Regions from separate parts of the Kitasatospora sp. NPDC048662 genome, predicted to be linked through region 1. Evidence: riboswitches for the same ligand, from Rfam matches in the RefSeq annotation. Region 1 holds a riboswitch; each other region holds the start of a gene.
The links. A riboswitch is a leader RNA that binds a small molecule or an ion and turns the genes downstream of it on or off. The one in region 1 is predicted to bind cyclic di-AMP.
Positions count from the first base shown of each region.

Region 2: another riboswitch for cyclic di-AMP. It lies ahead of ACZ6R9_RS18460 (transglycosylase family protein); the one in region 1 lies ahead of ACZ6R9_RS20485 (M23 family metallopeptidase).
Region 3: another riboswitch for cyclic di-AMP. It lies ahead of ACZ6R9_RS08775 (LysM peptidoglycan-binding domain-containing protein); the one in region 1 lies ahead of ACZ6R9_RS20485 (M23 family metallopeptidase).

Region 1 is NZ_JBVJHA010000007.1:44,922-47,175, forward strand. It holds gene ACZ6R9_RS20475 (PP2C family protein-serine/threonine phosphatase) at 1-283, shown strand, start outside; gene ACZ6R9_RS20480 (hypothetical protein) at 671-865, shown strand; cyclic di-AMP (ydaO/yuaA leader) riboswitch at 1,238-1,391, shown strand; gene ACZ6R9_RS20485 (M23 family metallopeptidase) at 1,397-2,254, shown strand, end outside.
Region 2 is NZ_JBVJHA010000006.1:74,655-76,908, reverse strand. It holds gene ACZ6R9_RS18465 (CapA family protein) at 1-158, shown strand, start outside; gene ACZ6R9_RS18460 (transglycosylase family protein) at 181-1,332, opposite strand; cyclic di-AMP (ydaO/yuaA leader) riboswitch at 1,336-1,505, opposite strand; gene ACZ6R9_RS18455 (MFS transporter) at 1,961-2,254, shown strand, end outside.
Region 3 is NZ_JBVJHA010000002.1:622,304-624,557, reverse strand. It holds gene ACZ6R9_RS08780 (cytochrome P450 family protein) at 1-322, shown strand, start outside; cyclic di-AMP (ydaO/yuaA leader) riboswitch at 570-753, shown strand; gene ACZ6R9_RS08775 (LysM peptidoglycan-binding domain-containing protein) at 757-1,425, shown strand; gene eno (phosphopyruvate hydratase) at 1,678-2,254, shown strand, end outside.

The DNA of each region.
Region 1 (2,254 bases):
GGAGGCCGAGGGCCCGCTGCTCGGCATCTACGACGAGGCCAAGTTCGAAGGGGTGCGCGGCACCCTCGGCCCCGGCGACCTCCTGATGCTGTGCACCGACGGCATGGTGGAGATCCCCGGCCGCGACCTCACCGAGGGCATGGACCGGCTGATGGGCGAGGCCGACCGGCTGGTCGCCACCGCCCCCGGGGCGGTCCGGTCCGGCGCCGCGGTCCGGCTGATCGACACCGTCGCCAAGCACGTCAACGACGACCGCGCGGTGCTGCTGATCTGGCGCCGCTGAACTCCCGTCAGGTGCAGACTCGGTGAGCGCGGAGTGTCCACGGAGTGTCAAACCCGGGCGATGATCTTCGGCCAATTCCGGTACGCCGCCCGGGCCGGGCGCCGATGCCGGATCTGCCTGCCGGTTTGCCGCGCCGGCCAGCACCGACCGCCGCCCGCCGACGGGTTGTCAGAACCAGTCCGCTATCGTCGCGGTCGGCGAAAATCAGTCCTGCCAGGCGGGTTCGGGCACCGAGCGACCGGGCAAGTCCTTTACGCACTCAGCACGAGAGACCACACTGAGTCCGGATGGAGTGGTGGGGACACGGGGGGCAGGGGCCGGTTTCCGCCTGGGAGCCAACGCCGGCTTCCACCGAACCCCCGCCATGAATCGAGGAAGTGAGTCCCGGTGGCCTTCTCCGTCTCCGCGCTTGTCCTGTTCGGCATCATCGTCGCGATCTTCATTCGCAACAAGCAGCTGAAGACCGGGCACGCCATCGTCGCCGCCCTGTTCGGCTTCATGCTCAGCCAGTCGACCATGGCCGGCCCGATCCAGCAGTTCCTCACCTCGGTCTCCAAGGCCATCGCGTCGATCGCGGGCTGACGGCCTGTCGGCTCCCCGGCGGCACGCCACGACGGGCGGGATGCACCCCCGCGCCGTCCATTCGGCCTGCCCGCGGGTGACCAGGCTCACCCGCGACGTCACGCCAGGTCCGCGCCCGAACGCGCACGGTGGCCGAAGTCGCCCACCGTGCGGGGTTCGTACGCGCACCGTCATGATCCCGTACGCGCACCGCAGTGGCGGTGTCGGCACAGCGTGACCTGGTGGATCGTCAGCCCCTTCCCGATCCCGGGAGCGGGGCCGATCGGCGTTTGCCAGCCTCACGGGCCGTGGGATTTGCTTCCTCCGCAGCCCGGCCAGTGACCGGGCGGGCCACCGGACGGAACGCCTAGTCCTGCCGTCGTCCGGTGCCGACCAGATACCACGCCACGGCAGGAGCGGGGGAACCACAGGTAAGTCGCCGGGCCCGGGAACAACCGGGAACGGCTCGGGGTGAAGCCGCAGTTCCGCGGCCGGGCAACTCTCGCCCGAACCCGACAGCTCACCTCGCAGGCGTCGGAGAGGAACGCCTTCATGTCCGCTCAGGGCAAGCACCGCAAGCCGCGCCTGGCCACCATCGCCCGGATCGCCATCGCCACCGGTGTGGCCGGCGCCGCGATCGGCCTCCCGGTCACCGCCGCCTCCGCGCACACCTCCACCGACCAGGCCGGCAGCCGCCCGGCCACGGTCACGGCGGAGGCCACCCCCGTCGCCGACGCCGCCGCCCCGCACAGCTACCGGGTCGCCTCCGGCGACACCCTGTCCAAGATCGCTGCCGCGCAGCACGTCGACGGCGGCTGGGAGAAGCTGTACCAGGACAACCGTTCCGTGGTCGGCGGCAACCCCGACCTGATCTTCCCCGGCCAGAAGCTGGCGATCAACGGTCAGGCCGCCGCCCCCGCGAAGGCCCCGGCCGCCAAGTCCACCTCCACGGACACCGCCGCCGCGCCGAAGGCCGCCGTCAAGCCGGCCGACACCACCAAGCCGGCCGCCACCGGCACCGTCAAGTCGGCCACCACCGGCACCGTCAAGGCCCAGCCCGTGCCCCCGGCCCCGGCCGCCACCGCGGTCACCGCCGTCCCGGCCGCCGCGAGCACCAGCGCGTCCGCCACCTACGTCGCCCCCGCGCCGGGCAAGGTCACCACCGGTTACAAGGTCGCCGGCTCCAACTGGGCCTCCGGCTACCACACCGGCATCGACTTCCCGGTCGCCACCGGCACCAGCCTCAAGGCCGTCGCCGCGGGCACCGTGGTCTCCGCAGGCAACGGCGGCGCCTACGGCAACCAGGTCATCATCAAGCTGGCCGACGGCAAGTACGCCCAGTACGCCCACCTGTCCTCGATCTCCGTCTCGGCCGGCCAGGCCGTGACGGCGGGTCAGCAGATCGGTCTC
Region 2 (2,254 bases), on a different contig from region 1:
TCAGCACCGACGGACGGGTCACCGGCGAAACGTTCACCCCCGCCCACATCGACGGGCGGGGCGTGCCCGTTCCGCAGACCGGCGGCGCGGCGAAGGCCGCCCAGCAACGCCGCGACGGCCTGCGCGGCTGCACCGGACTGGCCGCCGTCCCGAAGTGACGGCGGCCGGGCCGGGCGGCCGTCAGCCCAGGTTCAGCACCTGGCCCGGGTGGATCAGGTCCGGGTTCTCGCCCACCACCTGCTGGTTGCTCTGGTAGAGACCGGTCCAGCCGCCGTTCAGCTCGTGGGTGCGGGCGATCTTCGCCAGCGTGTCACCCGGGCCGACGGTGTACGGCTGCGGGGACGGGGTCGTGGCGGACGGGGTTTCGGTGGACGGGGGTACGGGCGCGTTGCCGGGGGCGGAGGTGCTCGGGGACGGCGGGGTGGTGGGCTGATCCGGGGTGGACGGTGTGGGCTGCTGGTTGCCGCCGTTGCCCTTGCCGTCCTGGCCCTGGCCCTGGTTGGTGCCGTTGCCGGTCTCGGCGCTGTTGCCGTTCTGGTCGCCGGTGGGCGTGGTGGGGTTCGTGCTCGGAGTGGTGCTCGGGTTGGTGCTCGGGTCGGTCGAAGGGGCCGGGGCAGTCGGAGCGGTCGGAGCAGCCGGGACGGTCCGGCCGTCCGGGGTGGCGGTCGGAGCCGGTGTGGCCGCAGGCGGCTGGGGGCGCGTCAGCTGGATGTAGCGCTCGTACAGGCTCTGGTGGCTGGTCCAGAACCAGCCGCCGTTCTTCTCGTACCAGTACACGTGGTACACCGGGTCGTAGCCGGGCAGGCCGGAGAACACCGGAGTGGCGTTCCGCGGCGCGACGGTGCCGTCCGAGGCGGTGTTGACGGCCGCGATGCCGCGGGCGCCGCGCAGCGAACCCGCCTCGTCCGCCGAGTCGTTGTCGTCCACCACACCGGGGGCGCTGACCGTGCGCAGGCCCGCCGAGTCCGCGCAGGAGGCCCAGGGCTGCGGGCCTTCGGTGGCCAGGATGCGTTCGGCGACCGCGATCTGCTGGCTGCGGGTGGCCCCGCTGGGCAGCTCGGCGTACTGGGTGCCGCCGTAGTCGAGCCAGCGCTGGGCGGTGATCTGGAGGCCGCCGTACACGCCGTTGCCCGGGTCGGAACTCCAGTTGCCGCCGCTCTCGCAGTCGGCGACCCGGTCCCAGACCGTGCTCGGTGCGGCCTGCGCACTTGTCACGGCGAGCAGCGGCAGCGCGAGGCCGACGCCGGCTACGCCGGCTGCGGCGATCGCCCGCTCGGCTGCCTTCTCCGCCTGGCTCTGCCGACGATGGCGCCCGGAACCCGTGAAGAGCATGCCCGATCCTCTCCGCACGCCTGCGAGGTGAGCTGTCGGGTTCGGACCGGGAGGAAGGCCCGGCCGCCGCGTACCGGTCGGAGCCGGTGCGGGCGGCTTCACCCCTAGCCGTGGGGGACGGCGACGTACCTGGTTCCCCCGTCCCTGTCCAAGGGTTGTGGTGGTCGACCCGGCAACGCGGCGGACAGGGTTCGGCGTTGCCGCGCGTGGGGCCCGGCGGTGCGGGCCGGATCGAGCCTAATCACTCGAACGGAGTAATCACAAGCTCATCGCGCCTATGTCACGGCCGAGTTGCGTCAGCCCGGTGGTCGGGCAGCCGGGCAGCCGGGCAGCCGGGCGGGCGGTCGGTCGGGCGATGGGGTGGTCGGTCGGTCGGGCGATGGGGTGATCGGGTGGTCGGCTGCGAAAGTCTGGCCGATCGGTGGGATTGGGGGAGCGGGTGGAGGGGAAGGCGGACAGCCCCGCTTGGGCGGTTGGGTGTCGAGGGTTCCTCAAGTGGCTTGAAAAGCAAGGCAGTTGAGCGAAATCTGCGCATTGGGGGCGTTGTGGATAAATCGCGCGACAGCCACTTCGGCGGCTTCCTACCATCGCGGTGATCGCTGTTCCCCGACCCGCTGTGGAGGTGCCCATGGCTGTGCTGATTCCTGAAGTGCTCCGGGTGGAGCGTCAGTTCGCCCGTCTGTTCGTCGGTCAGTCGTTGTCCGTCCTGGGCGACAGGGTGTCGTTCGTGGCGCTGCCGTTCGCCGTGCTGTCGATCGGCGGGTCGGCCGCCGATGTCGGCCTGGTGGCTGCGGCCGGCCTGCTGCCGATGCTGGTGTTCGTGCTGGTCGGCGGCGTGTGGGCGGACCGGATGCCAAGACAGCGGATCATGCTGGCCTCCGATCTGGTGCGGTGCGCGGTCCAGGCGGCCGTCGCGGTGCTG
Region 3 (2,254 bases), on a different contig from region 1:
GAGCATCGGCGGGGTGGACATCCCGGTGGGCGACCCGGTGCTGGTGGTGCTGGCGGCGGCGGACCGCGACCCGGCCCGGTTCTCCGAGGAGAACACCCTGGATCTGGCCCGCTCGGACAATCCGCACCTCGGTTTCGGTCACGGCATCCACTACTGCATCGGCGCGCCGCTGGCCCGGCTCGAAGGGCAGCGCGCGATCGGCACACTGCTGACCCGGCTGCCGGATCTCCAGCTGGCCGCCGATCCGGCCGAACTCCGTTGGCGGGGTGGGCTGATCATGCGCGGGCTGCGTGAACTCCCGGTCTCCTTCACGCCCCGCTGACCCGGTTTCGACCGCCGCCGCCCAGCCCCCGCACGTGACCCTCCGTGGACCCGGTGGGGGCGCGTGATGCGCCCCCACCCCGGGCGAATCGGACATATATGGACGGTTTGTGCACGAGAAGTGGAGGTCCGTAATTTCGACGTGATACCGGTGATATGAGCTTGTGATTGCTCGTCAGCTCTGCTTACTCTCCGATTTGCCCGCAGCTGCGGGCCCCGAACGCGGCACGCCGAGTCCTGTCCGCCGCGCTCTCGGGACACCGACCAGGAATCGGACAGGAGCGGGGGAACCAGGTGTGAACGCCGTAGTCCCAACGGCTTGGGGTGAAGCCGCCGGGGAGCGGACGCAACCGCGTCCGGAGTCCCAGGCGGCCGGGCCAGCCTCCCGGTCCGAACCCGACAGCTCACCTCGTAGGCGTGCGGAGAGGAAGTCCCATGCTGTTCGCCGGTACTGGACGTCACCGCCGTAGCACCAAGGCCGAGAAGGTCGTCGCCGCCGCAGGCGTCGCCTCCGTGGGCCTGGCCCTGCCCCTGCTGTCCGCCACCGGAGCGGCAGCCGCACCCGCCGACACCTGGGACCAGGTGGCCCAGTGCGAGAGCGGCGGGGACTGGAGCATCAACACCGGAAACGGGTACTACGGCGGCCTGCAGTTCTCCTCCTCCACCTGGCGCGCCTACGGCGGCGCCGAGTACGCCCCCCGCGCCGACCAGGCCACCCGCACCGAGCAGATCGCGGTGGCCGAGCGGGTGCTCGCCTCCCAGGGGCCCGGCGCCTGGCCGTCCTGCTCGATCAAGGCCGGCCTGTCCCGGGGCGGCGACAGCTCCGAGGACACCGCCTCTCGTTCGCAGCCGCGCTCGTCCGCGCCCAAGCAGAAGCAGTCGAAGACGCAGCAGCAGTCCAAGGCTCCGAAGCAGGGCGCCCCGGCCGCCGCGCCGGCGCAGACCGGCGCCGGGAAGTACACCGTGCAGGAGGGCGACACGCTCTCCGGGATCGCCGCCGCACGGAACGTCTCCGGCGGCTGGGAGCAGCTGTTCACGGCGAACCGCGCGGTGATCGGCGCCGACCCCGATGTGATCATGCCCGGGCAGGTGCTGGCGCTGTGACGGCGCGGGTCGGCCGACTCCGGCCCGGCGGTCGAACGGTCCCCCGGTTCGCCTGACGATCCGTCCGCTCCGGGCGTGCGCACAGCAGTTCGCGCCGCCCGGGGCGCACCGCCGACGGGCAAACAGGTGAACTACCAGTGAGTAGCCGGGCCACACGGTGAGACGACGCCCGGCCGCGCGTGGCCGCAGGCATGTCTGCGGCTAGGCTCTGGGCGTAACGACCACACATCCGCTTCCGCTAGGAGATGCCTCGTGCCGTCCATTGATGTCGTCGTAGCCCGTGAGATCCTCGACTCCCGCGGCAACCCCACGGTCGAGGTCGAGGTCGGTCTCGACGACGGCAGCACCGGTCGTGCGGCTGTCCCGTCGGGTGCCTCCACCGGCGCCTTCGAGGCGCTGGAGCTCCGCGACGGCGACAAGAACCGCTACTTCGGCAAGGGCGTCGAGAAGGCCGTCCTCGCCGTCATCGAGCAGATCGGCCCGGAGCTGGTCGGCTACGACGCCACCGAGCAGCGCCTGATCGACCAGGCCATGCTCGACCTGGACGCCACCCCGGACAAGTCCTCGCTCGGCGCCAACGCCATCCTCGGCGTCTCGCTCGCCGTCGCGCACGCCGCCTCCGAGGCCAGCGACCTGCCGCTGTTCCGCTACCTGGGCGGCCCGAACGCCCACGTGCTGCCCGTCCCGATGATGAACATCCTCAACGGCGGCTCCCACGCGGACTCCAACGTGGACATCCAGGAGTTCATGATCGCCCCGATCGGGGCGGAGTCCTTCTCCGAGGCCGTCCGCTGGGGCGTCGAGGTCTACCACACCCTCAAGGGCGTGC